3 regions of the Paenibacillus sp. NPDC058071 genome follow, and region 2 is predicted to be linked to each of the others. Evidence: riboswitches for the same ligand, from Rfam matches in the RefSeq annotation. Region 2 holds a riboswitch; each other region holds the start of a gene.
What was found. A riboswitch is a leader RNA that binds a small molecule or an ion and turns the genes downstream of it on or off. The one in region 2 is predicted to bind cyclic di-GMP.
Positions count from the first base shown of each region.

Region 1 (9,964 bases), on a different contig from region 2:
TTCATCGACGAGAATGGAGTCCACTTCGTCAATGATCGCAAAATAAAGCGGACGCTGTACCATCTGCTCTTTATAAAGCACCATATTGTCACGCAAATAGTCAAAGCCGAACTCGTTGTTCGTTCCGTAAGTAATATCGCTAGCATAGGCTTGCTGCTTCTCCTCGTGAGAGAGACCGTGCATGTTGCAGCCGACAGTCAAGCCAAGGAAATTGTAGAGCTGTCCCATGATTTGGCTGTCGCGGGAAGCGAGGTAATCATTGACCGTGATAACATGGACGCCTTTGCCAAGCAAAGCGTTCAAGTATACCGGCAGCGTAGCGACGAGCGTTTTACCTTCGCCTGTACGCATTTCGGCAATCTTGCCTTCATGCAGTACCATGCCGCCCATCAATTGCACATCGAAGTGGCGCATGCCAAGGGTGCGTTTCGACGCTTCGCGGACAACCGCAAATGCTTCGGGCAAAATATCGTCAAGTGTGTCGCCTTTTTCAAGACGAGCTTTAAATTCATCGGTTTTCCCGCGGAGCGCTTCATCCGACAGAGCCGATACGGTGGATTCCAATCCGTTAATTTCTTCTACCGTCCGCGTGAGACGCTTGACCTCGCGCTCGTTCGCGTCGCCGAAAATCTTTTTCACTAATCCGAGCATGGTCTTCCCCTTTCGTATAACGCCTGTTTGCCTTAAATTGTAACAGTTTGAAGAGGCCTCCGCAACGCGTCGGGCTCATTTCCAACAATAGGGCCTCTTCCCAACAAGAAAAGAGCCCTATCCCGCCTGGGAATGGGCTCCTCTCGAAATCTATGTTCCTTACGTTGACTTCATTAATATAGGAAGATTCACATCGCGGCGAGGCCGATTACCCTTGCTCAATCAAGCCGTATTTGCCATCGTTGCGCTTATAGACCACGTTCACTTCCTTGTTGTCGATATTGGAGAAGACGAAGAAATTATGGCCAATCATGTTCATTTGGAGAATGGCTTCTTCGATGTCCATCGGCTTCAGCGTGAAACGCTTCGTCCTTACCAGTTCCAGATCATCCTCTTCGTCCAGTACGCGGACTGCCGTTGCGCCTTCGTCCTCGAACAGCGATCTGACGCCTGCGCCTTGGCGGAATTTACGATTCAGTCTCGTTTTGTGTTTGCGGATTTGACGCTCCAGTTTGTCCACTACGACGTCTATGGAAGCGTACATATCGTCGCTCTTATCCTCTGCTCTCAGCATGACCCCGACAAGCGGTATGGTTACTTCTACGACATGCTGACCTTTGGTGACCGACAAGGTTACAGTTGCTTCGGAGGTAGGTGCTTCAAAATACTTTTCCAAGCGGCTTAGCTTCTTCTCGGCATAATCTCTTAGTGCGTCTGTCACTTGAAAGCGTTGACCTCTAACGATGTATTTCATGGGGCATTCCTCCTTTACATGGTCTTATTATAACATATGCGGAGGCGTATATCAAAATTGATTTTAGTTAATTTCGAATATTCTGATAATTATTTGTCGAAATTATGAAGTCCCGAACGATACATCTGCTAGACGTTCGGAAGCCGTCAGAAGTAGGGCTGGAGGGACCGCATGCAGCCTGGTTTATTGTGGATATGTTGCCTGTCGGCAATACTCTCCTGTTTAGGGCTTACACGCAAAAAAAGGACTCCAGTTGCCTGGAGCCCTTCATAGATAGTTATCACCATCTATAGGTTGGCTAAATTAGCCCGATGATTACAGTTTAATAACGTTTGCAGCTTGTGGACCACGAGCGCCTTCAACGATGTCGAATTCAACCGATTGGCCTTCTTCGAGTGTTTTGAAGCCTTCGGATTGGATAGCGGAGAAATGAACGAATACGTCGCCGCCTTGTTCAGTCTCGATAAATCCGTAACCTTTTTCTGCGTTAAACCATTTAACTTTACCTTGCATTCAGAACAGTCCCTTCATCTTCAAATACTGTGAGGCGTCTTATAGGTATGGCCCACATTTCGAATATACCACCATTGTCACTGGATTGTCAATATTTCCTTGTAAGCGAATTCATTTGGGTAATTTTAGCTTTTGAGCAGGATAACCATTAGGGCTAATGAGTTGAGCCCGGTTTGTTCAAGATTGTCAACTAGTAGGTCGAGAAACCTACCATAATGCTCTGTATTCCTAGAAAACGATTGTATGAGAGTAACACACATTTCCGGAGTTAACTCCTCTCTAGCGAGCCCCACCCCGATAATTTGAAATTTCATTAAAGACAATATAGAGACTAACTGAACATATTGCTTAAATAGCGATGTTTTACTTTCGTACAAAAATATTCTTTCAAAAACATAGTTAACCGCGTAGTTTTCGAAAATATATTCATGTTCTTGAGCGAACGGTTCAAAAATAGTACGCAGACCTTCGATGTAACGCTCCAAAACGATATTGGTGTTATTGGACTCTAGCTTCAAACTTTCTACCGTTTCATTAATAAATTGGGCATAGCGCTGTTGAAAAAAGCCTAGATCATTGCGAATTTGCAGCATTTCGACAAGCAGTTTCACCGATACGTGAGGATTTTCAGCAATCGTCGAAAGGAATTGGTCTATCTTCTTTTGTTCGATCTGCTGTTTAAATTGTCCGATTACGCTTGGAATAAGTTCGAATGTCTTGTTCTGATAAATGGATTCCAGCTTATCGCAAAACATTCCTAAAATAATGAGCCGATCATAAAAACGATAACTCCGGTTTTGCAAAAGCGAAATAACGAAAATTCTTAAATCCCAAAAATACTTTTCTAACGTATTGTTACTTGTATTTATTTTATTATTATAAAGCTTATAGATAGCAGGTTGTTCGACAACGTCGAACTCCATCGGCTGTTTGTTCAATAAAGCCAGCCTTGCCGTCTCCGGGCAAGACAGTTTGCTTCCCATCTCGATCATATCGTCTACATAATTAATCGTACGCGGATAAACCGAGCAAGTCTGGCAAAGCGCTTTCTCACCCAATGTGACTTGAATGCTGCATAAACGTTCTTCTGTTAGAAATGAACAGTAGCCTTCTTCATCCAACTTTAGCACCGCATATCTATGATCGTTCGAATCCTTTTTAATTCGCTTCAGATCTGTTTTAAATTTTTCCTTTAACTCACCGTCGCTTACTTTCTGGTATTGTTTATAAGCCGGTTTATCTACAAATACAGCCCAGCCGGCACAGCAAGTATCCTCGCATTTACTGCCTGTACAACTAAAATGGTTCATATATTGAGGAATCATCGTTTTTACGTTACCAGACATGGTTGTTCTTCTTCTCCCCTCATTACAGCTGAAACCTGCTACTTTAAGTTATTCTTGTACTTATTATCGTCATTCGAGAGAGCAATTGTTAGAATCACTTCAATCGATAGTGTAATTGCTCTTAATTGAATCCGCCCAAAGACCGATAAATGGAATATGTTCTGCGCCAAAGAACACTTCATATGAAATGACGGTGATCCGCTTTGAAGAAACTGCTTTCTTTATGCATGATAGTCAAAAATGAAGAAAAATTATTATCGCGTTGCCTTGATAGTGTGCAAGGGTTAGTCGATGAAATTATTATCGTAGATACCGGTTCGACTGATCGAACAAAAGAAATCGCTAGCTCTTATACCCAACACGTTCACGATTGGGCATGGACAAACGACTTTTCCGCAGCCCGAAACGAATCGTTGCGTTACGCAAGCGGCGAATGGATTCTTATCTTAGACGCGGATGAATATGTACAACAGGAAAAACATGCCGAGCTTAGAGAACAACTAGCTCTAAATCAGGATGTTGAGCTTCAGGGCTACATTCTAACGATTATGAACTTTACAGGTGGCGGACATGACGAGACCATGCGCATGGAATCGACCGGCGCCCGTATTTTTAGAAATCATTCTGCTTTGTCTTATGTCCAGCCTATTCACGAGCAGCTTACGGCGCTTGATAATCAAGAAATTAATTTTAGCCCTTTGCCTTTTACCATTTACCATTCCGGTTATACAAAAGAGGTTGTTCAGGAAAAGAATAAATCCCAGCGAAATCTAACTATACTGGAGCGCATGAAGCCAAACCCTAATAATGAAGCTTATTACTTCTTCACCTTAGGCAATGAGTACTCCAATGCTTCGAGAGAGGAGGAAGCACTTCATGCTTATCGTTATTCACTAACTAAAAGCACTGAGACCGATAGCTGGTTTTTTCATTTGCTTGACCGGCTTATATCGTTAGAGTTGCAACAACAAGAATTCTCTTCTGCTAACAAACATATTGAATTGGGGCTCAGGCTAAGACCAAATAATGTCGATTATCATTGCTTACAGGGGATTTTAATGGATGCGCTAGGCCATTGGCGAGGCGCGGAAGAATCGTTTAAACAATGCATTCGAATCGCCGGCTCCTCTAGCTCAAAAGCACCATATTGGATTATACAGCCTACTTACGGCACTTCAGCGCCATTACGCATGCTAGCTGAAATTTCTAGAAAAAAGGGAGATATTCCTGCAGCCATTTCGTATTGGATTCAAACCTTGCATGTACAACCTAAAAATTACGCCGTTCTCCAGCAACTGCTGGAGCACTTGGTACCGCATGAAACGCCAGAAAAGATTATCGAACTTTTGCGCGTCATCTATCCGCAAAAAGAATCTATAACTACTTTGCTTTTATTTAAAATGTTTCTTTTGAGCGGTTGTAAGCCTTTGGCTATTCCATATAAGCAAGAAATAGATGGATTGAATGTCACCCTTAACGAAGAAGATACTCTTTTATGGCATCTCCTTAATCATGACAAGATAGAGGTTTCCTTATTAGGACAACAGTCGGACGAATCCGTTACTTTGGCAGCTGCGATACTATATGACGGGCCAGTATCAGAGCTGTCGGTCAAACTGTCGACGGCCTGCCTTCAGTTGGCAGGACAAGCAAAACTTGTACTGCTCGACCAACAGTGGGAGATAAGCGTCATTAGAGGACATGAAGCATTACTTGCCAAAACCTTATTTTTCTTGCTCAAATATGGTTATGATGAAATCTATTTAAAACTGCTTCAGCAAATGGCAAATGAAACTGTCTTAAATCAACTTGCGCTTCTTTTAGAACAATCCGGACGCTCTGATCAAGCATTAGAATTATTTTCAGTACTGCTTGATAATGGATTGCTAGAAGGCGAAGGACTACATATTGTTGCGCAATGGCACTTTAATATGAACGAAAGAAGCGATGGAACCCGTTTTCTGGAGGCTGCGCTCCAAAAGACTCCTGCAGTAGATATGCTTGGGAAAATATTGAATTTTTCGAACAATGATTCTCGTCTGCAGTTGCTTCAGATCTACTACAACCATTTTCCTCAAATACAAAAAATCAAATTGTAATAAAAGAAGCGCTCGACCTTAAACTAAAGGCCGAGCGCTTCTTTTATTATTAGGTGTAGGTGTATCCGATGGTGTTGCTTTCTAAACCGTCAGGATTTACCACTTTCACATTAACAGGACCTACTGTGCCGGCAGGTACAGTAAATTTCACACGGGTTGCGCTGACGAAGGTAACGTTCGTCGCTTTTACAGATCCGAAGTAAACGTCCGGTTTATTTCGGAAGTTCTTTCCGTCAATGTAAATAATGTCTCCGCCCTTAGCAAGACCGCTTGTTTGAGAAATGAAGGTAACTTCTGGGGCCGGAAATACCGGACCATTGTTGTAATTGAATGTTGTGCTAACCGATTGTCCATTGCTCAACGTAATGACGAGCGGGAAGTCACCGGCGATTGGGCTTGCCGGAACTGTCACTTTCAAACGCGTAGTGCTGACGAATGTTACCGCAGCGTTCACGCCGTTAATCGTAACTTTAGCCGTACTATCAAAATATTTACCGTCAATCAGTATAATTTCTCCGCCCACTTTATCGGCCGTATTCGGCGACAAGGAAAGAATTTGTGGCGTAGTAATAGTGTATTCATATCCTTGCTGAGCAGTAACTGTACCTCCGTCTAAATTCGTTACTGTCACGTCAACTTTACCAGGAGCCGAAACTGCTGGTACCGTTACTTTCAGACGTGTAGAGCTAACAATCGAGCTTGGAACATCGGTATTGTTAAACTTAACGACTACCCCGCTCTTATAACCAGTACCGTCAATCAATATAATGTCTCCGCCTGTGGTCAAACCATTATTCGGAGAAATAGATGTAATTGTAGGCGGTACGATAACAGGCGCAACATATTCATAGCCTTGGGCACGAACAGCCTCTTTATCTCCATTCGCCACTTTAACATCGACTTTACCTAAAGCATCGCCAGCAGGAATCGTCACTCTAATTCTTCCGCTGTTCACGAATGATACATTTACTTCTTTAGAGCCTATGAAAGCTTTGGTTACATTATTAATGAAGTTCGTTCCATCAATCAGCACAATATCTCCGCCTGCAAGCAGACCGCTATTTGGCGATACAACTGTAATTGTCGGGGCAGGATATACAATTGCTGTATACGTATATCCATTAGCAAAAGTAAAGGCGCTTCCCTCAAGATCAATAACAGCTACATCCACCGGGCCAGGAGCCGATGCCGACGGGATTGTAACTTTCAAGCGAGTGGCGCTAACAAATGTTGTCGTTGCTACTTTACCGCCAACCGTAACTTTCATGCCGTTTTTGAAATTTTTACCATCAACCAGTATAATGTCTCCACCGGTTACAACGCCCGAATTCGGTGAAATCGTTAAAATCTCTGGATCTGTTTTCGGAGGAGCGATATATGTGAAGCCTTCAGTAACAGTTGCGCTCGTTCCATCTGGATTCGTAAATACAACGTCTGCCGGACCTGCCTTCAAACCTTGCGGTGACAATACTTTAATGTAAGTGGGATTATAGTAATCGCTTACGGTAGCTGCCACACCGTCAATCGTCACGCTGACGCCTCTCATCAAGTAATTACCTTGCACGGCAATTACAGTACCGCCAGCGAGCGGACCGCTGTTAGGCGACAACGATGTTATGATAGGATCAGTCTTGTACTGATACTGTCCAGCTGCAGTTTGTCCATCCGGATTTCTAACTTCAACAGCTACGGTTCCTTGGCTGCCTTTTGGCACAGTTACCGTAAGTTTATGCTCGTCTACAAATGTAACATTAGTAGCGTTATTCAGTCCGAATTTAACTGTCGCACCGGATACGAAATAATTACCATTAAGCGTAACCGTTTCCCCGCCATTCGGGTGGCCGAAGGCTTCTACGACAGAAGTTACTTCAGGAGCTGGCAGCTTTACGTTAACATTTACGTTCGGTATCGCCTTTTCACGATTTGCTCCAGCATAATCCTTATACTGAATTTGAGATGCTATTGTGGAAACAGGGAAGCTTCCGGCAGTTGTTTTACTTACAGGACGAATCTTATAAGTAAAAGTCAACGTTTTATTTTTCAACTCGTTAAACGTCCATGTCAATTTATTACCGTCTACTGTCGGTTTTGGAATGTTATTATCGTAGGAACCGGGAACAATTTCAAATGCCGGGCCTACAATATCCGTTACTTTAACGTCATATGCGCTCGCCAAACCGATCTCTTTTACGATAGCTGCATAAATTTCACTCAAACCGGTAGAACCAAGCACAAAGTGATGGTGACTGGCTGTTGTAGCCATGTCCTTCATCAAAATATTTGGACCGCTTGTGTCCGGATTATCGGTTTGTTTCAGTAGTGCAATCGTATAAAAAATAATACCTGCATCTTTGGCTTCTTGTGCTTTTTGTTTCGCAAATCCATAGGGGTCATTTGCTGGTTGCGTAGCGTCGCCATCCGTCATAATAACGATAACCGGTTGGGCTTCCGGGCGATGATCCGCAAGTAGGTTCGCAGCCACCGTAATGGCATCGCCAGTCGCAGTCGAACCATTCGCAGTAATCCCGTTTATATAATTCTTAGCCGTATCTTTTTCTGTTGTAAACGGCAGCGTCCCAATCGTGTTAGAAGAAGAGAAATCGACAACGGCCACACGATGCTTTGTCAGATCCATCAAATCGACGAACCCTTTTGCAGCTTCCTTCGCATTGGTCATTTTGTCCTCGCCATTATTGTAGCCAGGCAGCATACTTCCTGATTTGTCGATAACAAGAACTACATCATTAGGCTGAACGACATTGACAGGCGGGGTGCCTGTAATGTTCAAAATCACTTCTGTTTCGTCCAGCGTAGTAATCGTCGACTTGCTAACCGTTTTTGTTACGCCTACATAATCATTTGGCGCTGCTTGCGCTGCAGGTGGTGTCAAAAAACCGCCTAGTGCGATGCACACTGCAAGTACGAGCAAAAAGCTTTGTTTCAAACGTTTCATCATCTTTGTTCCCTCCCATTATAATAAAAAAAACAACAGCAGGTTGCTATTGTTTTAATTACAAACCAATGTAGCAACCTGGCGATCTTTCTGCCGACCTACTAAAGCGAGCAAAAAGACCCATGGCTTTGCGTCACTACATTGCTGTAGTTTTGCCTTTATTCTATTTTCTAGTTCTATAGTAATAATTTTCATATATATCTTACTATATGATACATTTTTCTACAATCATTTATTTATGATTGTCAATAAAGTATCCTATATGTTGAATCATGTCTTGCTGATATGCATTTCTTGAACGTTTACCTTCAGAAATTTGCTTAAGTTGCTTGCCCGCTTCCTCTTTCAGCAACAGCATTTTCTTCATCAATTCCCGTTCCACAGTCAGGCAGTCCATAAGCAATTGCCTTTCCAGATCATTATAGACATGCGACTCTAGCTCAACTCGATGACGAATCAGTTCTCTTAATTCCGCCTGTCTGTTTTGCAGAGAAAAAAGCAAACCGTGGTTTGCTTCTTCCTCTAGATCCAGAGACAACATGGATACACCCGTTTCTTTCATCTCTTCTAGAATTTGATTGACAGTTAATGTCACAGGAGCACCTGCCTTCATTACTTCAATGTCTTCATCGCTTCCGACCATGTATCTCTCAATTCGGTAAGCAACTGCACACAATTGTCTGCAGCTTCCACATCCAGCTTCGTATTTGCTTTCATCAATAATTCATTCATGTACAAATATAAGCTGCTTAGTTGTTGCGATATTTCATATTCCATATTTAGTGTAGAGTGTAATTCCTCAATGATGTTCTGCGCTTTCACGAAGTTGAGATGCTTTCCTTCAAAATCATGTTTTTCTATACATACCGTCGCTTGTTTTATAAACCGAATACAGCCGCTATACAACATTAAAGTCAGTTCTCCAGGCGAGGATGTTTGGACCTTCGTTATTAAATAGCTGTCTTGCGGTTGAACCATCATCCGCTATCACCTTTTTTCGTCGATTATCGCCCCTACCGTGAGTTCCTTTAACTTTTCAACAAGATCGATAAACTTTTCAGAAGGTATTTCGTGTACGATTTCATGTGTATCTTTATTCATAATCTGTACAATTACCTGCTTAGTAGCTTGATGTATCTTGTAGTTAAATTCGTGCTCGGTACCTTGAACGGCTTTATTTGCTCTTTCCACAGCACTAACGAGCGCTTTCTCACTGACCGACAAGATTTGATTTTTACTTTTTTGTTTTAATACTGTGTATTCCCCTGCTACCCTAATGATAGGAGTAGAGTCAAGCTTCGTTGATGACTGCACTGGCTGGAGTTTGGAATTTATATCCATTTACCTCAAACCCCTTTTTTAACTAAATTGAGATGATAGCCAAGATAATTGGGAGTTGCCATTCGATATGGCTTTCTCCATATTGGCAAACATAGCATAGTAACGATCTTCTTTTTTATCAAGAACTTTATTTCTTTGCTCCACCTTCGAATCGATTTTATCGATCTGCATATTCAAGCTTTCAGCCGTATTCACGCCGCCGTTAATTTTACGAGAAATAGATATAATAGCGTCGTTCGCGATGTCGAAAATTCTTTGGAACAACCCTGTATTTCCACTCGTTTGCGAAGTGAAGGTCTGAACAACA
Region 1 is NZ_JBHVSK010000016.1:51,594-61,557, forward strand. It holds gene secA (preprotein translocase subunit SecA) at 1-651, opposite strand, end outside; gene hpf (ribosome hibernation-promoting factor, HPF/YfiA family) at 860-1,405, opposite strand; gene ACFVTB_RS21800 (cold-shock protein) at 1,721-1,918, opposite strand; gene fliB (flagellin lysine-N-methylase) at 2,044-3,264, opposite strand; gene ACFVTB_RS21810 (glycosyltransferase) at 3,468-5,363, shown strand; gene ACFVTB_RS21815 (IPT/TIG domain-containing protein) at 5,413-8,319, opposite strand; cyclic di-GMP riboswitch class I at 8,386-8,483, opposite strand; gene ACFVTB_RS21820 (hypothetical protein) at 8,549-8,959, opposite strand; gene fliS (flagellar export chaperone FliS) at 8,929-9,297, opposite strand; gene ACFVTB_RS21830 (flagellar protein FlaG) at 9,304-9,657, opposite strand; gene fliD (flagellar filament capping protein FliD) at 9,676-9,964, opposite strand, start outside.
Region 1: another riboswitch for cyclic di-GMP. It lies ahead of ACFVTB_RS21815 (IPT/TIG domain-containing protein); the one in region 2 lies ahead of ACFVTB_RS26185 (LPXTG cell wall anchor domain-containing protein).

Region 2 (9,964 bases):
CTACCATATTCTATTATATTTTCAACTATAATTTGCTAGATTACGCAAAAAAATAGAGAGGTTAGCCTAGTTTCGACTAATCCTCTCTCTACATATTTCTACATATAAAGAAGTGATTAAACTCTCCGTCTATTTCTCGTTAGGATAAATCCTCCAAGCAGAGCAACCAAACCGCCTGCCAAATAATATGGTAGCGAGCTGGACTCGCCTGTTTTAGGGAGAGCGCCAAGTGGTACTTCTTCGGTTACAGTTACTTCGCTGCCAACAGCAGATGTTGGTTCTGCTCCCGCGGCATCTGTTTCCGTAACATCAGTCGTTGTATCAACCCCGCCAAGAGGACCTTGCTCGTCGTCGATTACAACTTCAAGCGGTTCATTAGACGGTTGCTCTGTAGGAGCAGTTGTTGGCGTTCCACCAGGTGTGGATGTTGGTGTCGATGATGGTGTTGCAGTTGGTGATGGTGTTGGCGTCGATGTCGAACCACCCGGTGTAGAAGGACCGCTGCTTGGCTCATCCGTTGGTTGCGGAACATTCGGCGTTGGCGTTGGGCTATCCGTTGGCTCCGTAGACGGCTGAGGCGTTGGCGTTGGCGCCGTTGTTGGTTCTGTTGTCGGTGCCGTTGTCGGCGCTGTTGTTGGCTCCGTTGTCGGCGCTGTTGTTGGCTCCGTTGTCGGCGCTGTTGTTGGCTCCGTTGTCGGCGCTGTTGTTGGCTCCGTCGTTGGTTCCGTTGTCGGCGCTGTTGTTGGCTCCGTCGTTGGTTCCGTTGTCGGCGCTGTTGTTGGCTCCGTCGTCGGGGCCGTTGTTGGCTCCGTCGTTGGTTCCGTTGTCGGCGCTGTTGTTGGCTCCGTCGTTGGTTCCGTTGTCGGTGCTGTTGTTGGCTCCGTCGTCGGGGCCGTTGTTGGTTCCGTTGTCGGCGCTGTTGTTGGCTCCGTCGTTGGTTCCGTTGTCGGCGCTGTTGTTGGCTCCGTCGTTGGTTCCGTTGTCGGTTCCGTTGTTGGCTTTACCGTAGGCGTTGGTGTAGGCACCGCTGTCGGTTCAGCTGTCGGCGGAAGAGTCGGAGGATTTGTCGGCGTTGCTGGCTTTTTCTTATAGTAGACAGCTACATATTCAATTGTTTGCGTAAATCCGAATGCTTTTGGAGCTTTCAAGTCGGTGCCGCTTGTACTGCCGTTAGTAGGATACTTCACACCGGATAGGCCGATAAGATCGCTTGATACATAAAGACAAGTAACCTCATACCGATCCCCTTCCGTCTGCCAATTGACCGTCTTCTTGTCATTGGAGAACTTCAGGGTAGCAAGATCATACGATTTCGGGAAAAAGGACCATTCCGTAACCTTTAACTTTCTCGTTTCGCCTTTCCCGATCCAACTCGCATCAACATAATCGCCCGAGCATGGATCTGGTGTAGAACCGCCTCCGCCCCACGTTGCAAATACGACACTGTATCCGCCGAACGTCAGCATCACTACGAGGAGACTCGCAATCAATGCCTTGAATTTCATGTCTTCAACACTCCCCCAGTAAATAATTCCACATTCCAGGCAATAAAAAAGACTGCCCTGAATATGGTCATATTCATGGCAGTCGGACGATCATCGCAAGCACGCTTTCGCGTCATGCCTTAGACTCCAGACTTTGCGTCCCATCCTTTCGAATGGTTTGCTATTTGCATGTTATATGTATGGAATAATTGCAAAACCGAGTAATAATACCAATTTCATCCGGTTTGCAAAACCTATTCTACAATTAGTAGCAAATAGAAGTCAACGCTTTTTTATTCAATTTTCGACTTGCTTTTGAGGACGAAAAACCCAGCGTTTGCTGCCGACAAAATTCAACAAAACGGTTAGACATGTGACGACAATTTTTGCAATAAACGGATTCCACGTCAGTCTCTCCACCGCTAAATAGAGCAAGCTTACCGATACGCCTAACACAGCCAAGTTCAGCAGCACGAACCGCAGCAGTCGCCCTCCGCCAATTGGCCCATCGGCAGACGCGCCAGCGGACGATTTGAACGTAAACCGTGAATTCATCCAATAGCTGTTAGCCATGCCGGCCGCATAAGAAACGACCTGACTTGCCGCCGCGTGCAGTCCTGCCCAAACCAATAGTCCGAAAATAGCAAAATCAACTGCCGTATTCACAAGCCCTACCAGATTAAATAAGATGAATTGCTTAAATGCAGGCCATCTGCGCCGCTCCTCGCCGCTAGTGGCGGACATACTCACGTTCCCTTCCGCCTGACTCAGGCGTTTCTCTGTCTCCAGCCTGTCCGTCCTTCTCGAAACCAAGCTCTTCCCTTACGATGTAGAGCGGCCGCCCCTTCGACTCATCATAAATTCTTCCGATATATTCGCCGATCATGCCGAGGAGGATGAGGATAATCCCGTTGAAAAAGAGATTGATGCCAACCGTCGACGCCCAGCCTGTAATCGTCGCATTGGTGAACAGCTTCTGATACAACACGATTAGCAAATAAATGAAGCTGGAGATCGATAGCGTAAACCCAATATAAGTTGCGATTTTCAACGGTTTATGCGAGAACGACGTAATGCCGTCGATCGCAAAATGGATCATTTTTTTCAGCGGATACTTCGTCTCTCCCGCAAATCGCTCCTCCCGCACATACTCCACGCTCGTTTGACGGAAGCCAACCCAGCTGACCAGACCGCGCACAAAACGATTTTTCTCCTTCAAGCCGCGAAGCACGTCGCAAACCTTGCGGTCGATAAGACGGAAATCACCGGTATCGGTCGGGATATCGAAGTTGGTCATGCTCGTCATCAGCCGGTAAAACATCATAGCCGTCAGCTTTTTGAAGACCGTTTCGCCCTTACGCTTAATCCGTTTGCCATAGACAACTTCATAGCCTTCTTTCCACTTTTCGATCATTTGCAGAATGACTTCTGGAGGGTCCTGAAGGTCGGCGTCGATAATCACAACCGCATCGCCCTGCGCGTAATCCATGCCGGCCGTAATCGCGACCTGATGCCCGAAGTTGCGGGAAAAATTAATCAGCCTGACATTTCGGTCGTCTCGGCTAATTTCGCCTACGATCGCTACCGTCCGGTCTATGCTGCCGTCGTTGACGAAAACCAGCTCGTAAGGCTCTCCATAGCCGTCCATTACTTCCTTCAGCTTCCGATACGTATGCTCGATCACTTCCTGCTCATTGAACATCGGTACGACGATACTGTATTTCGCCTTCAAGCCAATCCCTCCTTTTTAATGTTAAATTGCGATTTTATTCAATTCACTAAGCGAGACTATCTATAAAACACCCAGGACTGGAACAAACGAAGACCTTCCGCATACGCTTTCGACACTTCGAAGCCCGACAGCACTGGATAGTAAATGAGGAAAAGAAGCACAGCAGCCCCTGTAAACCCGTATCGCAGCCAACGCCGTTGCGGATATTTTTCCTCGTATAGCTTAAACAAGTAAACGATAGACAAAATCATAAACGGTACCATCGCAAAGTAGTGGTAAATGAACGTCAGCCGCGGCACCAGCATCCATGGCAAGTATTGCGAAAAATAAGCGATCCAAACGACATACATATATTTATCTTTTCGTTTGAGGCTCAAATAAACCGATAGCAGCAGCGCGAACAATCCAAACCACCAAATGATCGGATTTCCGAACGCAGAGATGGTCGATACGTGATCCGGACTCGACACGTCCTCGCCGCTGTAATACCAAACCGGTCGTTTCATAAACGGCCATTCCCACCACTGGGAAGAATACGGATGTGTCGACACTAGATTGCTGTGGTAGTTATACATATTCTTTTGATATTCAACAAGCCGGGTAGCCGTAAACTGATCGCCTGGAACGGAAAGCACCGGAATGTAGGATAAGCTGTAAATGAGCAACGGAACTATAACGTAGAAACCGATGCAGCTGACCAGTATCGCGATCGTTTTCCGCGGGAAAGACTGAATCGCTTCACGGTACGCCGCAAAAGTTTCCTTATCCTTGAGATCGCCTTTCAGCGCTCTTTTCGCCGCCGCATATTGTCTGTATCGTTCGGCCAATGACCAGAACAGCATAACGGCCAGTCCGGCTCCGCCGTAGATTACAATCCACTTGGAAGCAACCCCTATGCCGAAAAGCAGACCTGCCCAGAACAATGGAACAAGCAATTTGCGCAACGGCGTTCGGTAGAAGTCCATCGACACGTACTTGTGCATGAAGTAGAACATCAAAATAATGAAAAAGACGCCGTATACGTCGATGGTCGCGATTCTTGTCTGCGTAAAATGCATAAACTCGGCTGCCAGCAATATCGAAGCCGCCGCCGCATAAGCCGTTTTACGGAACAAACGCAAAGCGAACAAGTAGAGGATCGGAACCATAGCGATACCGAACAGAGTCCCCATTAAGCGCCAGCCGAAGGGACTTAAACCGAACAGCTTGATGCCAAGGGCGATAATGAGCTTGCCGAGAGGCGGATGCGTGTTCTCGTAAGCCCTCACCCCTTCGATATGCTCAAGCGCGGTTCTCGCGTGATAGATTTCATCGAAGTAGCTGCTGTTTATATAATTTTCTTTAAAAGATACGGATGATTGCTCATCGAACAAACGGCTCGGCGACGGACCGCTGCCAGTTCCTTCGTCGATCACTTCCCGGATGGCAAGCGGCGTCTCGCTTCCTTTCGCGAAGAAAGCAATCTCCTGCATCGAGAAGCCCATTTCAACCGCGGTTAATTTCACATAGCGCGTCTCGACGTTAAGCGGATGCATCGCCCACTTCAGATCGTCGCCGCCCTTCTGCTCCAGGTCAATCGGCGCGCTCCAGGCCGTTGGCACGTAAGCGAATTCCAGCTTGTATTTACCGGAACCGTATCCTCCAAAGCTATTCATCTGTGCAAGCTGTACATTCTCGCCAAAATCGACATAGAAGCTATGGCCTGCAGCCTGCGGCTTCCATCCGGTGTCGAGCGACTTGATCGTACCCAGGTTGAAAAGCGCAAAGGCCGCGTAGACGACGGTAATCGCCGCCATCCAAATCCAGTCCTTCTTGCCAAGGCGCGTTCTGGCCCTATCGTAATTCGTCTTCTCATCGTGACGGTCCCCGGAAGATTTAACCTCTTCGAGCAGCTGCTCGTCCCGCTGTTTAAGCCCTTCCGGCGTAATCGGCTCAAGCGGCAGTACGCGGCCTCTAATATATACATCATAGCCGACATACAACATATAAATAAGCAAGCCTAGGTTGCAGATCGAAAAGAGAAGAACGATGCCGTCGGCCGGCACGCCGGTCGTGTACGGGCTAAAAGCCAGCACATAGCTGATATTGACGAATAATGTGACGCTGAATCCGAACAACACGTGAAGCAGTCGTCTGTCTTTCGTATAAACATAAGCGAAAACGCTGAGCAGCAGCGCTGGATACATGTACCTTTCGTGCATTTTGGTGGCGAAAAGGAACACGATCATAATGAGCACAACGCCGATAAAGAATGATTTCGACAAATCCTTTTTATCCTTGCCTTTCAAGGAAAACCATGCCGCCAGTGCAACGGCCAGGACAATCGCAAGATTGCCGAAAACCTTATAAGGAACCGACAGCCACGTAGCGTCAAGCGGCTTCCAGTTGCCTCCCGTCAGCGAATACAGGTTAAAAGCATTCAGCGTCGCGTACGGATAAGAGGCCAGCGTTGTTTTGTACAGATTGATTAAGCCCCCCAATCCCCCGTTGCTCCAGAAGAACGGCAAGGCGAGCGCGAAAAAGACGGCAAGTCCGTAACCAGCGCTGATCGCCGAGCGCTTCCACTCTTTTTTATGCCAAATCGCCAGCAAGATAACAGGAGTGAAAATCAAGGCCTGCGGCTTGACCAGCACGGCAATGGCGAACCAAACGGCCCCTCTTTCCAGACGATTGTCGACAACCGAGATGATCGCGAGCAGCAAAAACAGCGTGAAGATAGAATCGACCTGTCCCCATGCAGCCGAATCGACCCATACGGCAGGATTGAACATATACAGCAGCGCGAGACCGAAGGCCGGCCGGCCTCCAATTCTTTTCCACGCGGTTTGGTAAATGAGCACGCAAGCGGCCAAATCAGCCACCATCGCGGGGAGCTTAAATAGAAAAATCGTTCCGCTCGACATGGAATCCATGCCAAACATAGACTGCAGCATCCCTAGCAGGTAGAGGACATAGATGTAGCCAGGCGGGTAGTCGGCAAAAGCCCCTTCCCTATAGAACTGGGAAATGCCGTTATGGAAGGCGTCGTTGCCCCAGTAAATAAACGTGTTCAAATCCGAAATATATCCCGGATAAACGCCGGCCACGAGAATACGGAAGCCGAATGCGATAATCAGCCAGCCCCCTAACGAGTTCGACCGGTTGGAGTCGGACCGCTCAAGCGGATGCCGCTGCCGGAGCAGACCTTTATATAAAAACAGAAAAAAAGCACCGAATGCAGCCGATATCGCCAGTTCCGGAAAAGCTGATACGGCAGGAATTTCCGGCTTATTCTCCCCTCCGGCGGCTTCATTCCCGCCGGCTGGCGCAAACGGAATCGCTGTCGCGCCTTTCGGCAAAGATTTAACCTGCTCGACCGAGATATCGTCGAACAGAGCTCGTCCCTTATTCAGGCTGCTGTAGCCGCCGAGCGCAAGTCCGATGCCGATTTCCTTCTGCCCGGCACCGGTTTTTCCGTAAAATTCGACCGGCTGCCATTGTCCGCCCGTATCGAGATAATGCGGGAACTCTTCACCGACGCCCATAACAAACAGATTAGCCCCGATCGCGTTCGGATCGGTCCCGGTTACTTTAATCCAACCGGAAACCCGGTAATAAGCGTTGGGCTTAACCGCGATATTCTGGACCCATTTCGAGTGATTGGGTTGTACATTCTCGATGAGAGCCGCCTGACCGCCCGAATGGGTGTCCGAGCTGTCGACGCCAAACCGGGTCACGCCGCTGTCATGCACCCACACATCCTGCGTCCATGACGCCGGAGATCCCGAATCGACCTGCTCGAATCCTGCGTTCTGGAGCAAGTTCTGCTGATTGTCGGCAGCGAGAACGGAATAAGTAGGTAGGGCTATCCACAAAACGGTCAGCGCGATTAGCAATTGTATCAGTCCAAATTTCCGCATAAAGCGAACTCTCACCTCAATAATTGTTTTTATGATCGATCGACAGCATTTTTAGCCTATTTTTTCCTAAAAATACATCTCAACTTTAAATGAAAAGCGGGCGGCGGTCAATGAACGAAACGAAAAAAACCGCTCGGGATCCGTTCCCGAGCGGCTGCTCTCGTTGCTGTTATTCGCCTGCGCGTTCACGCATATGAGGGAACAGCAGGACGTCGCGGATGGAAGGCGCATCGGTCAAGAGCATAACGAGACGGTCGACGCCGATCCCGAGACCGCCTGTAGGCGGCATGCCGTACTCGAGCGCGCGGATGAAATCGTCATCCATATCATGCGCTTCGTCGTTGCCTTGTTCCTTCTCTAACATCTGCGCTTCGAAGCGCTGACGCTGGTCGATCGGATCGTTCAGCTCGGTGAAAGCATTGGCATGCTCGCGAGCGACGATGAATAGCTCGAAACGGTCGGTAAACCGCGGGTCCTCCGGATTTTTCTTCGCCAGCGGCGAGATGGCTACCGGATGCCCGGTTACGAACGTTGGCTGAATGAGCGTATGCTCACAGAACTGCTCGAAGAACGCGTTCAGAATATGACCGAACGTCATGTGCGGTTCAACCGGCACTTTATGCTCCTTCGCCAGAGCATGCGCTTCTTCGTCCGTCATTTGCGCGCTGAAATCAACGCCGGTCGCTTCTTTAACGAGCTCGACCATCGAGACGCGGCGCCATTGCGGCGTCAGGTCAACCTCTTGACCTTGATACGTAATCTTCGTTGTGCCAAGCACTTCCTGCGCGATATGCGCAATCAGGTTCTCGGTCAGCGCCATGATGTCTTTATAGTCGGCATAAGCCTCGTACAGCTCGATCATCGTAAATTCCGGATTGTGGCGGGTTGAGATGCCTTCGTTACGGTAAACGCGGCCGATCTCATATACCTTCTCCAATCCGCCGACAATGAGCCGTTTCAAGTGCAGCTCGATGGCGATACGCATATACAGCTGCATATCGAGCGCATTATGATGCGTAATGAACGGGCGCGCCGCGGCGCCGCCAGCGATCGAATGGAGCGTTGGCGTCTCCACTTCCAAGTAGCCGTGCGAATCAAGGTAACGGCGCATCGATTGAATGATGCGGGAACGGGCAATAAACGTTTGCTGCACGTCAGGGCTAACGATCAGATCGACATAACGCTGGCGGTAGCGAAGCTCCACATCCTTCAGGCCGTGATACTTATCCGGCAGCGGGAGCAGCGACTTCGTCAACACTTCCACTTCCTTCGCCTTGACCGATACCTCGCCTGTATTCGTCTTGAACACCGTGCCGCTGACGCCGACAATATCGCCGATGTCGAGCAGATCGAAGGCTGCGTATTTATTCTCCTCTACCGAGTCCTTGCGCACGTAGATTTGAATTTTTCCGCTGAGGTCTTGAATATGCGCGAAGGATGCCTTACCCATACCGCGCTTCTGCATAATCCGGCCGGCAATGCGAACCGAGATCGCCTTCTCCTCCAGCTCTTCCTTGCTCAATCCTTCGCTTGCTTCCACGATTTCTTTGGCCGTGTGCGTACGCTCGAATTTGCTGCCGAACGGATCAACGCCAAGTCCGCGAAGCTCGTCCAATTTGTCTCTGCGAATTTGCAGCAGCTCGCTCAGTTCCTGTTCTTGAAGCACCCCGTTGTTCTCTTGATTCACTTCGTTCATCTCCTCTTTACTTCTGCAACGTCAAGCGTGAACGGCCGATGCCCCGCAAGGCGGACAGCCCGTGCCGCGTTGAATGATGAGTCTATTATAACATGCTTATAAGCTCAAAAAGCTTCCTTTAAGGAAGCTTTTCGAAAACACGAGAACTTATAAGCTTTTCCCTTATACAACGCTTCTAAATTGCTCTGCAAACGATCCGTCCGCTTTCATCTGGAAAGCCGTTAAACGTTCGCGCTTGAAGTAGCCTTGCAAGCTTTATTTTTTAATATCGACGATTTTATATTGAATGATGCCGGCAGGTACGCTTACGTCCACGACCGTTCCTCTTTTTTTGCCTAAAATCGCTTTTCCTACCGGGCTTTCATTCGATATTTTGTTCTGCAGCGGATCCGCTTCCGCGGTACCGACGATTGCATATTCCATTGTATCGCCAAATTCCAAATCTTCAACCGTTACCGTCGATCCAATACTTACCGTATCGGTGTCGATTTCGTCGCTATTGATAATCCGCGCGTTGCGCAGCATTTTTTCCAACGTAATGATACGGCCTTCGATGAAGGCTTGCTCGTTCTTCGCGTCCTCGTATTCCGAGTTCTCGCTAATATCTCCATAACCGATAGCTATTTTAATACGCTCTGCTACTTCACGACGTTTAACCGACTTTAAGTTTTCCAATTCATCTTCAAGTTTCTTCAATCCGTCCTGAGTCAGAATGATTTCCTTATCGCTCATCTTTCCGATTCTCCTGTCGTGTGACAAATTTTCATACGCCGTATGAATTCACTGTTACTTAATATATTACGCGCTCCAATCGTCATGCCTTCGCCCTTGCGAGACAAGCCGCGGATGGCAGGTACGACTGTGTCGTTGATGTATATTGCAAGATTATATTTCAACGTCCTTCGAATGTCAATCTAAGGCAATTGGTTGGTGAAACCGCTTCATCTTTGCAAAACACATCGATGCCAGTCTCCGTCTCCCCCGTAAAATGCGGTTTGTCGAAGACTGGCTAATGGAATCGGTCCGCCACGCTCGAACGTTGTCGAATCGACTCGCTCGATTTGCGATAATGCGAAGGGCCGACAATAGCTTCAAGTTGCATCGTTCATCCCAGATTAGTGTACGGCTTGGGTTCCCGCAGCCTTGGCTGCAG
Region 2 is NZ_JBHVSK010000024.1:76,446-86,409, reverse strand. It holds gene ACFVTB_RS26185 (LPXTG cell wall anchor domain-containing protein) at 117-1,505, opposite strand; cyclic di-GMP riboswitch class I at 1,580-1,677, opposite strand; gene ACFVTB_RS26180 (GtrA family protein) at 1,782-2,228, opposite strand; gene ACFVTB_RS26175 (glycosyltransferase family 2 protein) at 2,215-3,222, opposite strand; gene ACFVTB_RS26170 (glycosyltransferase family 39 protein) at 3,273-7,115, opposite strand; gene lysS (lysine--tRNA ligase) at 7,285-8,811, opposite strand; gene greA (transcription elongation factor GreA) at 9,067-9,543, opposite strand; gene dusB (tRNA dihydrouridine synthase DusB) at 9,927-9,964, opposite strand, start outside.

Region 3 (9,964 bases), on a different contig from region 2:
TTTGTCCATTCCGACCGCATCCGAGACGATCGCCACAATTTCCGACTCGCGGAAGCCGAGCTCCTTCATGCCCTGTACAAAATGATCCAGAAGATCGCCGGCCATACCCTTCTTCATTTGCATAATCGTCAGCTCCTCGCTCGTTACATAGCGGCCAAGGCCGCGCTTCGTCTCTACAATTCCTTCCCGCTCCAGCTCCTGAAACGTACGTTGAATCGTATTCGGGTTGATTTGCAGCTCGGCCGCCATCTCCCGCACCGATTCGATTTTATCTCCCGGCTTAAGCTTGCCGGTAATAATTTGCCGTTTGACATGGTTCATAATTTGCAAATATATCGGCTGATTGTTATCGAACGTCATCGTCACGATAAGCGATCCTCCTTTCATCTACGTCACATTGTATTAGTGTTATAGGTAAATAGTACACTATGACAGAAAAGGTGTAAAGATAATTTTTCCAAAAAATAAAAAAACCGTCTCATCCCCACAGGGACAAGACGGTCGAACGGCTTAACCAATTAAATTTTAAAGATACCTGCTTTTTCTTTCAAATCGCGGGACGATTGCTTCAGCTCGCCCGCCAGGTTGCCCAGTTGATCGGAAATGGCGTATTGATCGTTCGATAGACCGGACATATCTTCCATTTTTCCGTTTACATCCGAAGACGTTTGCAGCAGCTTGTCTACCGCCGTTACGATGTGGGTAATGCCTCCCGTAATTTCTCCGATGGCAGTTGAAATTTCGCTAATTTGCTCGGACAAGACGCTGCTTTGACGTTCCAGTCCTTTGAACATGTCGCTCGCGGTTACAGAAGCTTCCTTCGTCGTTGTAATAACTTGCGCGAAGGCAAGCAAACGTTCGCCGCTCTCCGCAACGTCGTTCTGAATGAAGTGCAGCTCTTTCGTAATATTTTTCGAAATATCGTTCGTTTGGCCGGATAGCTTGCGAATTTCATCAGCGACGACAGCGAAACCGCGTCCGTGCTCACCTGCGCGAGCCGATTCAATCGAAGCGTTCAGCGACAGCAAGTTCGTCTGCGTATTCAAATCTTGAATGCCGTCCAGAAACTTCGATACTTGTCCGTAACGCTCCGTAATACGCTTGAACGCTTCCGTTACGAGCTGGAATTGCTCAACGGCCTGATTGGCCATTTGTACAACGCCTTCCATATCGCGGGAGCCTTCTTGCGAAGCGTTCTTCATTTGCTGCATATCATTATTAATATAATCGCTAGAAGCTGCGATCTCTTCCGAGCTGGCCGAGATTTGCTCTGTTACAGCAGAAATCGAAGAAGCGTCATCATATTGGGAGAGCAGGATACTCCGCCCGTCCGTAATTTGTCCTTTGACCTGCTCCGAAGCCATCCGGTTGCGGTCGACCATATCGCCCATCGAATTGGACATCGCCAGCACCGTGCTGCTTACTTCCAGCGTCGACTTAATCGTATCGCGCAGCTTGCCGCCCATATCGGCGAGCAAACGATCGATATCTCCGAATTCGTCCTGGCGTTCCAGCTTCTTGTTGAAGGTGAAGTCGCTGTTCTTGTAGGCTTCGATTCGGCCCATAATGCCGGCCAAACCTTTTCTGATGCTGCGGTTGAGCGTGTACGACATCAGGAACGGAATGACGGCCAGCACGAGCACGTTGATCAGAATGATCATATTCGCCGCATCCATGCTGCGGCTCAGACGCTTCTCCGTTTCGCCAAGATCGGTGCCCATTCTGTTGTCCACCGACTCGCTCGCATAGCTAAGCGTGATCGTATAGACGGAGATCAGATTTTTTACGCGGAAAGACTTCATTTCCGTACTTAAGTCTTTCGTGTTCAAATCCGTCGTCATCAAATTGTTGTAGGCCATTTCGAATACCGCAATTTGATTAGAATACGTCAAATTCGATTCGTCGGCTGGGAACATCTCGTCAATCTTTTTAAACGTATCCTTCAGTTTAGCAATTTTATCAGGAACGGTTGCGAGCATCTCTTGAATCGATTCAATCTGCGAAGTGTCCGAATTCTCGATCACGTCGATCATATGTAGCATGGAGCGCAGCATCGTGTCGGATACTTCTCTGTATTGCCTGTTCGCTTCGTTCAGCGTATTGGAATCATCCACGGCGTTCGATACTGATAAATTTTGAGTAAAAATAAATACGCCTGCCCCCACGTTAAACAACGTAATAACTGAGGTAATCAACAGGAGCTTAAATGTAATCTTCTGCTTGCCTAAAAACTGAGCGGCCATCGAAGGCCATTTCTTTACCTTCTGAATCATCTGTCGGTTCTCTCCTTTTGATGTAGGTCCAACAAGGCAAAAAAAAACTATTCGGCCGCAAAAAGGGGCGAATAGCTTAGCAATGCTAGTTGGCTAGTCCTCTTACTGGCGGTCTGGCAGCCGTAGTCGCCTGCTGTGCGACATTAGGCCCATAACTTTGCGCCCTTATCTTTCGATAAGTTTGCCATTTTACAGTATTCGACTGTCTTCGACACCTCTCTAGTTTAGGTCAAATTTGCCAATTTGTAAAACAAAATCTTGAAATAGTTGCCTTCCATAACCATAATCGCCTGCACGTCTGCAAGCGGAATAGACGCAAACCGACAAACTCGCTTATAATAGGGCTAATTAGAGACGAACGGGAGAGAGTGTGCAATGGATTTCCGGCTGGATTTAATCGATAACAAAATTGAGTTTTTCGAGGCGGGCGACTTGAGGACGCTGGAGCTGAAGGTCGATCAGCAAATCGAAAACAACAAGGCTTTACTGCTTGACGTGCATCATGTACAGCATCAGGTCGTGTTCAATCCGAACAGCGGGAAAATGCAGTACAGCGCCGTTGTTCATTTCAAAGCAAAAAAGGGATAATACAGCTCTGAAAAAAAAGGGTTGCATAACGGGCTATGCTTATGGCATAATACTTTTTGTCGCTTGTTGATATGCGCCGGTGTAGCTCAGTTGGTAGAGCAACTGACTTGTAATCAGTAGGTCGTGGGTTCGACTCCTATCGCCGGCACCATTTTTTTTCTTAGTACGGGACGTAGCTCAGCTTGGTAGAGCACCTGGTTTGGGACCAGGGGGTCGCATGTTCAAATCGTGTCGTCCCGACCATTAAAAGCGAACTAGACGGAAGCTTAATTTCGATTAAGCTTCCTTTTTTGTACCCTGAAACTTTCTACCGGACGCTGCGTCTATCCCTGTATGAGGAAGATGAAGATGACGAAAACAAATAAAAATCGTAATCGGCGAGGCCCGCGAACAGTAATCTTCACCGCTGCCGGCCTCGCTTTCCTTTGCTGCCTATTGTTTTGCGTTTCCGCCTATCGCATATGGACCTTTGGCAATGTTTCTGATTCGGTGAAAGCCGATGCCGCCATCGTACTCGGAGCAGCCGTATGGAACGGCGAGCCTTCTCCGGTGCTTAAGAAGCGGATCGAGCATGCGGTTACGCTGTACCGGCAGGGCTCGGCGGGCAAAATCATTTTCACGGGCGGCCGCACGAGCGAAGGCGAGCCGTCGGAAGCGGAAGCTTCGTTTGCCTACGCAGAATTGCTTGGCGTCCCTCCCAAAGATATGCTTATTGAGACCGAGTCGACTATTACCGAACAAAACTTGCTCTATTCCCGTAAAATTGCTGCAAGGAACGGATTAAACAGCTATTTGATCGTTAGTGATCCGCTCCATATGAAGCGAGCGATGACGATGGCGCATCGCTTCGGCATGGAAGCCTACTCATCGCCGGCGGCCGATTCCGCTTATCAAAGCTTACGGACGAAGCTGCCTTTCCTCTTCAGGGAAACGTTCTATGAGATCGGATTTACCGTTACATCTCCATTTCGTTCATTTCCCGGCTCTTAGATGCGTATCAGCGCATGAATGACTGCGTTCAGCTGTAGTCTCGTTCCAGACCTTCCTTTATATAGCGGATAAGAAGGTCCGACTTCTCCTTGTTATCGTCGCTGTTATAGATGACCAGATCGCAATCGACCAGTGCCTCTATCTCATCATCGAAGGAAGCCAATCGCCGGGTCGCGTCGGCTTCGTCGGATGCCCGCTTGAGAAGCCGATCGCGGCATTGCGCCTTGTCCGCTTTGACGCCAATAACGAGAATTGATTGTCCGAACTGCTCTCTGACCTTCTTGACGCCATTTGCATCCAAGACGATCGACCGCGTCTCTCCCCGCTCTACCGCCTCTTTGATTGCATCCAAGTGCGTTCCGTAATAATGCCCCTGATACTCAGTCATCTCAAGCAGCTCTCCCTTCTCCAACATAACGGCCATTTGCGCCTTCGTTCCGAAATAATAATGCTGCCCTTGAACCTCCCCGCTTCTTGGCGGTCTCGACGTCCATGTCACAACTCTAGGCACACCGAGCATCGCTTGCAGCGAGCTTTTCCCCGAAGCGCTTGGTCCTTGAAAGACGATCAAATGCCATTTCATCGCTTACCCCTCCGTTGTTTAATTGTAGAGTTACTCGTCCACTGTCCCCGTTGTCCGTTTTTACAGTTTACCAGAAGGCGGAGCAGGGAACCTCCTCTATTTCGGCGGCTATCGACTGGCGGCTGGCGGAGAGACATTGACTTTTACAGGCGAAGGCGTTAACGTTTATGCTCATAAAAAGATGTCATTACATTCAAAAGGACGGTGCTGCGAAATGGAAAAAGCGACATTTTCCGGAGGATGCTTCTGGTGCATGGTTACCCCGTTTGACGAGCTGCCGGGCATCGCCGGCATCGTCTCCGGATATATGGGTGGACATACCGCCAATCCGACATATGAGCAAGTGAAAAGCGGTGAAACGGGGCATGCAGAGGTCGTTCAGATTACGTTCGACCCGGCTCTATTCCCCTATGAAAGACTGCTGGAGCTTTATTGGATGCAGATCGACCCAACTGATCCGGACGGTCAGTTCCACGATCGGGGCAGCCAGTATCGTACGGCCGTTTTTTATCATAATGAGCGGCAGCAGGAGGAAGCTGAGGCGTCCAAACGAGAATTGGCGGAAAGCGGCCGCTTCGACAAGCCGATTGTAACCGAAATTACGGAAGCCTCTACTTTCTATCCAGCCGAGGATTACCATCAGGACTATCATCGCAAAAATCCGAAGCACTATAAGGAAGACCGAGAGTTGTCCGGTCGCGACCGATTCATCGGCAGCCACTGGGAGACGAAGTAAATCAAGCATACAAAGGGAGTCTATCATTGATGAAAATAAGCAAAGCCAACGCCGAGCATTACATCTGGGGCAGCCAATGCGACGGCTGGCATTTGGCGAAGGGTTCGAATTTGAGCGTCATTCACGAAAGAATGCCGGCCAATAGCTCGGAAGTAAATCATTATCATGAAGTCTCCCGCCAATTTTTCTTTGTCCTGTCGGGTACGGCAACGATTGTAATAGACGGTCACGAGATCGTACTTGAACCGCATGAAGGGGTCGAGGTCGCTCCATTGACCGTCCATCAAATGTTCAACAAGTCGGATCGGGATATTGAATTTCTCGTTATATCCCAACCGACCAGCCATGGGGACAGGGTTGTTGTTGAATAAAGCAGTGTCTTCTTACAAATAGATGCCTGAATAGGCGAGTAATAACTTTGGATAAGCCCTTCGGGGCTTTTTTTAATTGGATTTATTAAAACTTGTTGACCAGTCTAATTAATAATGATAATCTTTATCAATGAAATCGAACTGTTGATTATCTTTTTAAGCGGAACCGCTTTGCCCAACGATTTATACAGATCAAAAGGAGAGAATCGAATTGAAAAAACGCTTCATTTTGGGGATCAGCTTCACTCTGATTGCCTTACTGCTTACCTCTTGCAGTGCAGCAAGCAATGGTAACAAAAAAACTTTACCAGCCAATAACGAACAGCAAAGCAGTAAAAAAGAAACACGGTTGTACAAGCACGCTATGGGAGAAACGGAAATTCCGGTAAAGCCTGAACGCGTCATAACTTTACAGTATGCCAGCCAAATGATTTCTGTCGGCTTGAAGCCGATCGGGGCTGTAGACTATTTGCTGGATAATCAATTTCCTGATTTTAATGGAATTGAATCAATCGGCTCGCGCGAAGCGATTAACTACGAAAAAATGCTTGCAATGGAGCCAGATTTGATTATTGCAGGCGATCTTGAACAGGACGTCTACGATAAGCTGTCTAAAATCGCGCCAACAGTCGTCGTTCCATGGATGGCGCATGATTTGTTCGGCCATGTCGAAATTATGGGAGACATTCTGAACCGTCAGGAAGAGGCTAAGTCATGGAAAGCGGAGTTTGATAAGAAGATCGCTGCAGCTCGGGAAAAAATTATTGGCGCAATCGGAGAAGACAAGACGGTAGCGATCTACCGCGTTGATCCGAAGGAATTTTCGGTTTACGGTGTGCGCAACATCGGCTTCACTTTGTACAAAGCATTAGGCCTGCACCCTCCGGCTTCTGTTCAAAAAGAACTCGATAAAAATCCCGATCTGTGGGGAATTCAAATCTCGCTCGAGGTGCTGCCTCAATATGACGCCGATTACGTCTTTGTCACTACACTTGGAACCGAAGAAACAGAACAAGAATTTAATAGGATCAAAAACAGCTCGCTCTGGAAAAATCTTTCATCCGTCAAAAATAATCGGGTATACTCTATAGACATGGATACTTGGCTGGGCTATACACCGCATAATGTAGAAGTGCAGCTTGATGAAGCCACCAAGCTGCTGCAGGAAGCTAAATAAAGCTGAGTAACGCAAAGACGACCGTTTCGCCTGCAATGAGGCAAACGGTCGTCTTTTTATATGACGCTTGTTTAATTATTTTTGAACATGGTACTTTAAAGATTTTGACCAAAAATACATTCCCATGCCGAATAGAGTCATCATACCGCCTAAGAATTGAAATACTGAGATGGTTTCTCCTAACAGCAAGTACGCCAAAATAATGGCAAGAACAGGCTCTCCAATAATACCAACGGATACCGTTGTTGCTCCAATTGATTTTAACAGCAGATTAAAAATGGATTGCCCCAGAATCGTTGGGATAATTGCGAGCAACAAAAAGTAAGTCCAGTCAGTAGAATCGTAACCAAGTAAATTGTAGTTATTTATCAGATTGTAAATCAGCAAGACGATACCGCCAATCACAAAAACAATAATGCTATACACACTTGTATCGATTTTCCGGCTTACCTTCTGCCCTGCCAAAAAATAGGCTGAAATAAAGAACGTCCCTATTAACGATAAGCCGTCTCCAATCAGCGCTTCTTTCGAAACCCCAATGTCTCCCCAAGCTATACTGATTGAACCCAACAGAGCAATGAACAAACAAAAATACGTCATCCGATTAACTTTTTCCTGAAACAAAAAGTATGAACCGATCATCACAATTAAGGGCTGCAGGGACAAGATGACCATAGAGCTTGCAACGGACGTATAGACCAAAGACTCCATCCAAAATAATAAATGCAGCCCTAAAAGAATACCGGCTAAAATAACGATAAGCCATTCCTTTCTATTCAGCCCTAGGGAGCGAAACCTTTTCCAAGGAACAAAAACGAGCATGATGATAACAGAAATAAACAATCTGTACATTCCCGCCACTGAAGTAGGGGTATCTGAATATTTAATCATGATGGAAGACATAGAGATGGACAATATACTGATAAATAACAGAACAAACGGATGAGAAAGAAAAGAAAATCTTGTTGCTTTAACCATAGTTCCTCCAAGCGGATAGACAATTGCCTGTGCACAGCATTGTAAAGATAAGCCGAAGCTGGATATAATAATATCATCATCAATGTCCTTTTTGTGTAACTATATCTCTAATTTATATTGATTTATCGTCAAGTAAAGGAGCGGGCACTTTGAATAAAAATATACACGTAGCCATTCAATATCCCGACGAGACATTCCCATACATCATGTACACGCATACCAATCATGGATCTGTACCTGATGGCAGAGGAGTTAACGAGCTGCATTGGCACGAAGAATTACAAATTACTTTAGTGACCAAAGGGAAACTAACTATACAAATTAATGGAATCGACTATAACTTAGAAACAGGTCAAGCCATTTTTATAAACAAGAGTATCCTTCACATTGTTACGTATCTAACTCATGACGGCGAGTATGTCAGTTTTAATTTCCCGGAGAAGATTCTCGCCTTTTATTCAGATAGTGCCATGGAAAAAAGCTATGTACTCCCTTTTACCAATTCTTATTTATTATCCATCGAGATCAAAGGGGATGTGGAGTGGCAAAATCAAATCCTGCAAATCCTTTCTCAAATGAAGAAGGACTTTGAAATGAAAAAGCGCTGGGGATGGCAGTATGAGGTTTCCATCAAAACGGCTCAGTTGTGGCTTATTCTTATATCCAACATTTCCCTATCTCCTGAGGAATCAGCAAAACACAACAGACTGCAACAAGAGAGAATGCAACTAATGGTCAGCTTTATCCACCAAAACTATACAGACAACATAACTTTGAAGGAGATTGCTGACGTTGCGCATTTGAGCGTGTCAGAGTGCACTCGCAGTTTTAAAAAAAGCATTCATATGACTCCCTATTACTACTTGGTTCAATACCGAATTAATAAGAGCTGCGAACTGTTAAAATCTACGGAATATACAATAACCGAAATTGCCAGAAGAGTCGGCTTCAATCATGTCAATCATTTTATCCAGTCTTTTAGAAAGCATCGCGACATTACGCCTAAGGAATTCCGTATAAATGGTATGTGAAAAAGTTCCTTTTATTTCTATCCCAACGTTCTTGCCCACTGACAGACAACACAAGAGAACTTGCTCAGTAGGAGAACTGGTACCTATTGCTCAAGCTTGCGCTCATAGTAAGCTAGGTTCCCAAGATTCCAGTCCTAGCAATTTGCATCCTAATGGGGAGAGGAATGTCTGAAACGGTTTCGCATGCCAATACTGGACTCTTTCTTTAATTGTCACGTCATCGAATTCGTTAGCTGGAATCATTGTCAGGGGAAACCAAAATGAATCGAAGTCTAAATCAAGATCAAGGTGACATCTTTCCGCATCGAAAATAATGAGGTCGCACATATTAATTCTCTGAGGGCTGTTGCTTTTATGAACTGTTATCTCTGTTTGCAAACATATTCTTCCATAAATTTTATTGGTCTCCTTCGGATCGAGACTAACCATTAATGCCTGATTGCCGAGAACTTCACTGAAGGCATTATAGACAGGCTCATACATTCGAATATCCCATAACGATTGATGATGAGTTGAATATGAGGCATTCATTCCGCCTCTTACCAACCATTGCAGATAACGGAGAACGTAAAAATGAGTCACGACTTGGGGATATACAACAAAGCCGTGTTGTCTCCAACTGGAAATATTTTTTTCTTTCGTTATGTCCAATGTATTCTTCCACCTTTCATCACAATGCATACTGTACTGCAAGGAAAAAGAGCACAATACTTTTTAAATGCTTTTAATAAGTTGTGATCATTGTAGCAGATGATGCCTTAAGAAGACAAGTTGAAAATGTATGACAAACACTTATAATGACTTATAAGTACTTAAATAGGATGTAATGGCAGTCGGTAGCGCTTGCAAGGTCTTCCGAGAGATTACGGCTCAAGTCAAAATTTTTAACAACAAAAACATGTGTTTGGATCAGGTGGAATGGCAAAACAATAAAACAGCGGTAAGTCTTAGACAAGAAAATAAGTCCTAGACTGCCGCTGCTTTCTTGATCTGTCTTGCACAGTGTCTCCTGAGCCAGTAGGAAAATGGCAAGGTGCATAGGACTTGGTTAATGTCTGGGTTCTCAGACGCGGACCATGGCCATGCCGCGATTCGAACCATTAGGTTACGCTCTGCTTCGCTGAAGAGTTGGCTGTAGGCCCCATACGGGAAAACTTGCATGGTAAGATTTTTCAAAATTATGGAGAGTGGCACGCCTTTCGGACTGACCCATGGGTGATCGCAGTCGTACTGAGAC
Region 3 is NZ_JBHVSK010000010.1:137,503-147,466, reverse strand. It holds gene ACFVTB_RS17715 (GntR family transcriptional regulator) at 1-366, opposite strand, end outside; gene ACFVTB_RS17710 (methyl-accepting chemotaxis protein) at 519-2,273, opposite strand; cyclic di-GMP riboswitch class I at 2,378-2,469, opposite strand; gene ACFVTB_RS17705 (YrzA family protein) at 2,649-2,861, shown strand; tRNA gene ACFVTB_RS17700 (tRNA-Thr) at 2,937-3,012, shown strand; tRNA gene ACFVTB_RS17695 (tRNA-Pro) at 3,028-3,104, shown strand; gene ACFVTB_RS17690 (YdcF family protein) at 3,210-3,851, shown strand; gene ACFVTB_RS17685 (guanylate kinase) at 3,880-4,434, opposite strand; gene msrA (peptide-methionine (S)-S-oxide reductase MsrA) at 4,649-5,170, shown strand; gene ACFVTB_RS17675 (cupin domain-containing protein) at 5,200-5,541, shown strand; gene ACFVTB_RS17670 (ABC transporter substrate-binding protein) at 5,753-6,718, shown strand; gene ACFVTB_RS17665 (DMT family transporter) at 6,794-7,696, opposite strand; gene ACFVTB_RS17660 (AraC family transcriptional regulator) at 7,903-8,727, shown strand; gene ACFVTB_RS17655 (hypothetical protein) at 8,830-9,378, opposite strand.
Region 3: another riboswitch for cyclic di-GMP. It lies ahead of ACFVTB_RS17710 (methyl-accepting chemotaxis protein); the one in region 2 lies ahead of ACFVTB_RS26185 (LPXTG cell wall anchor domain-containing protein).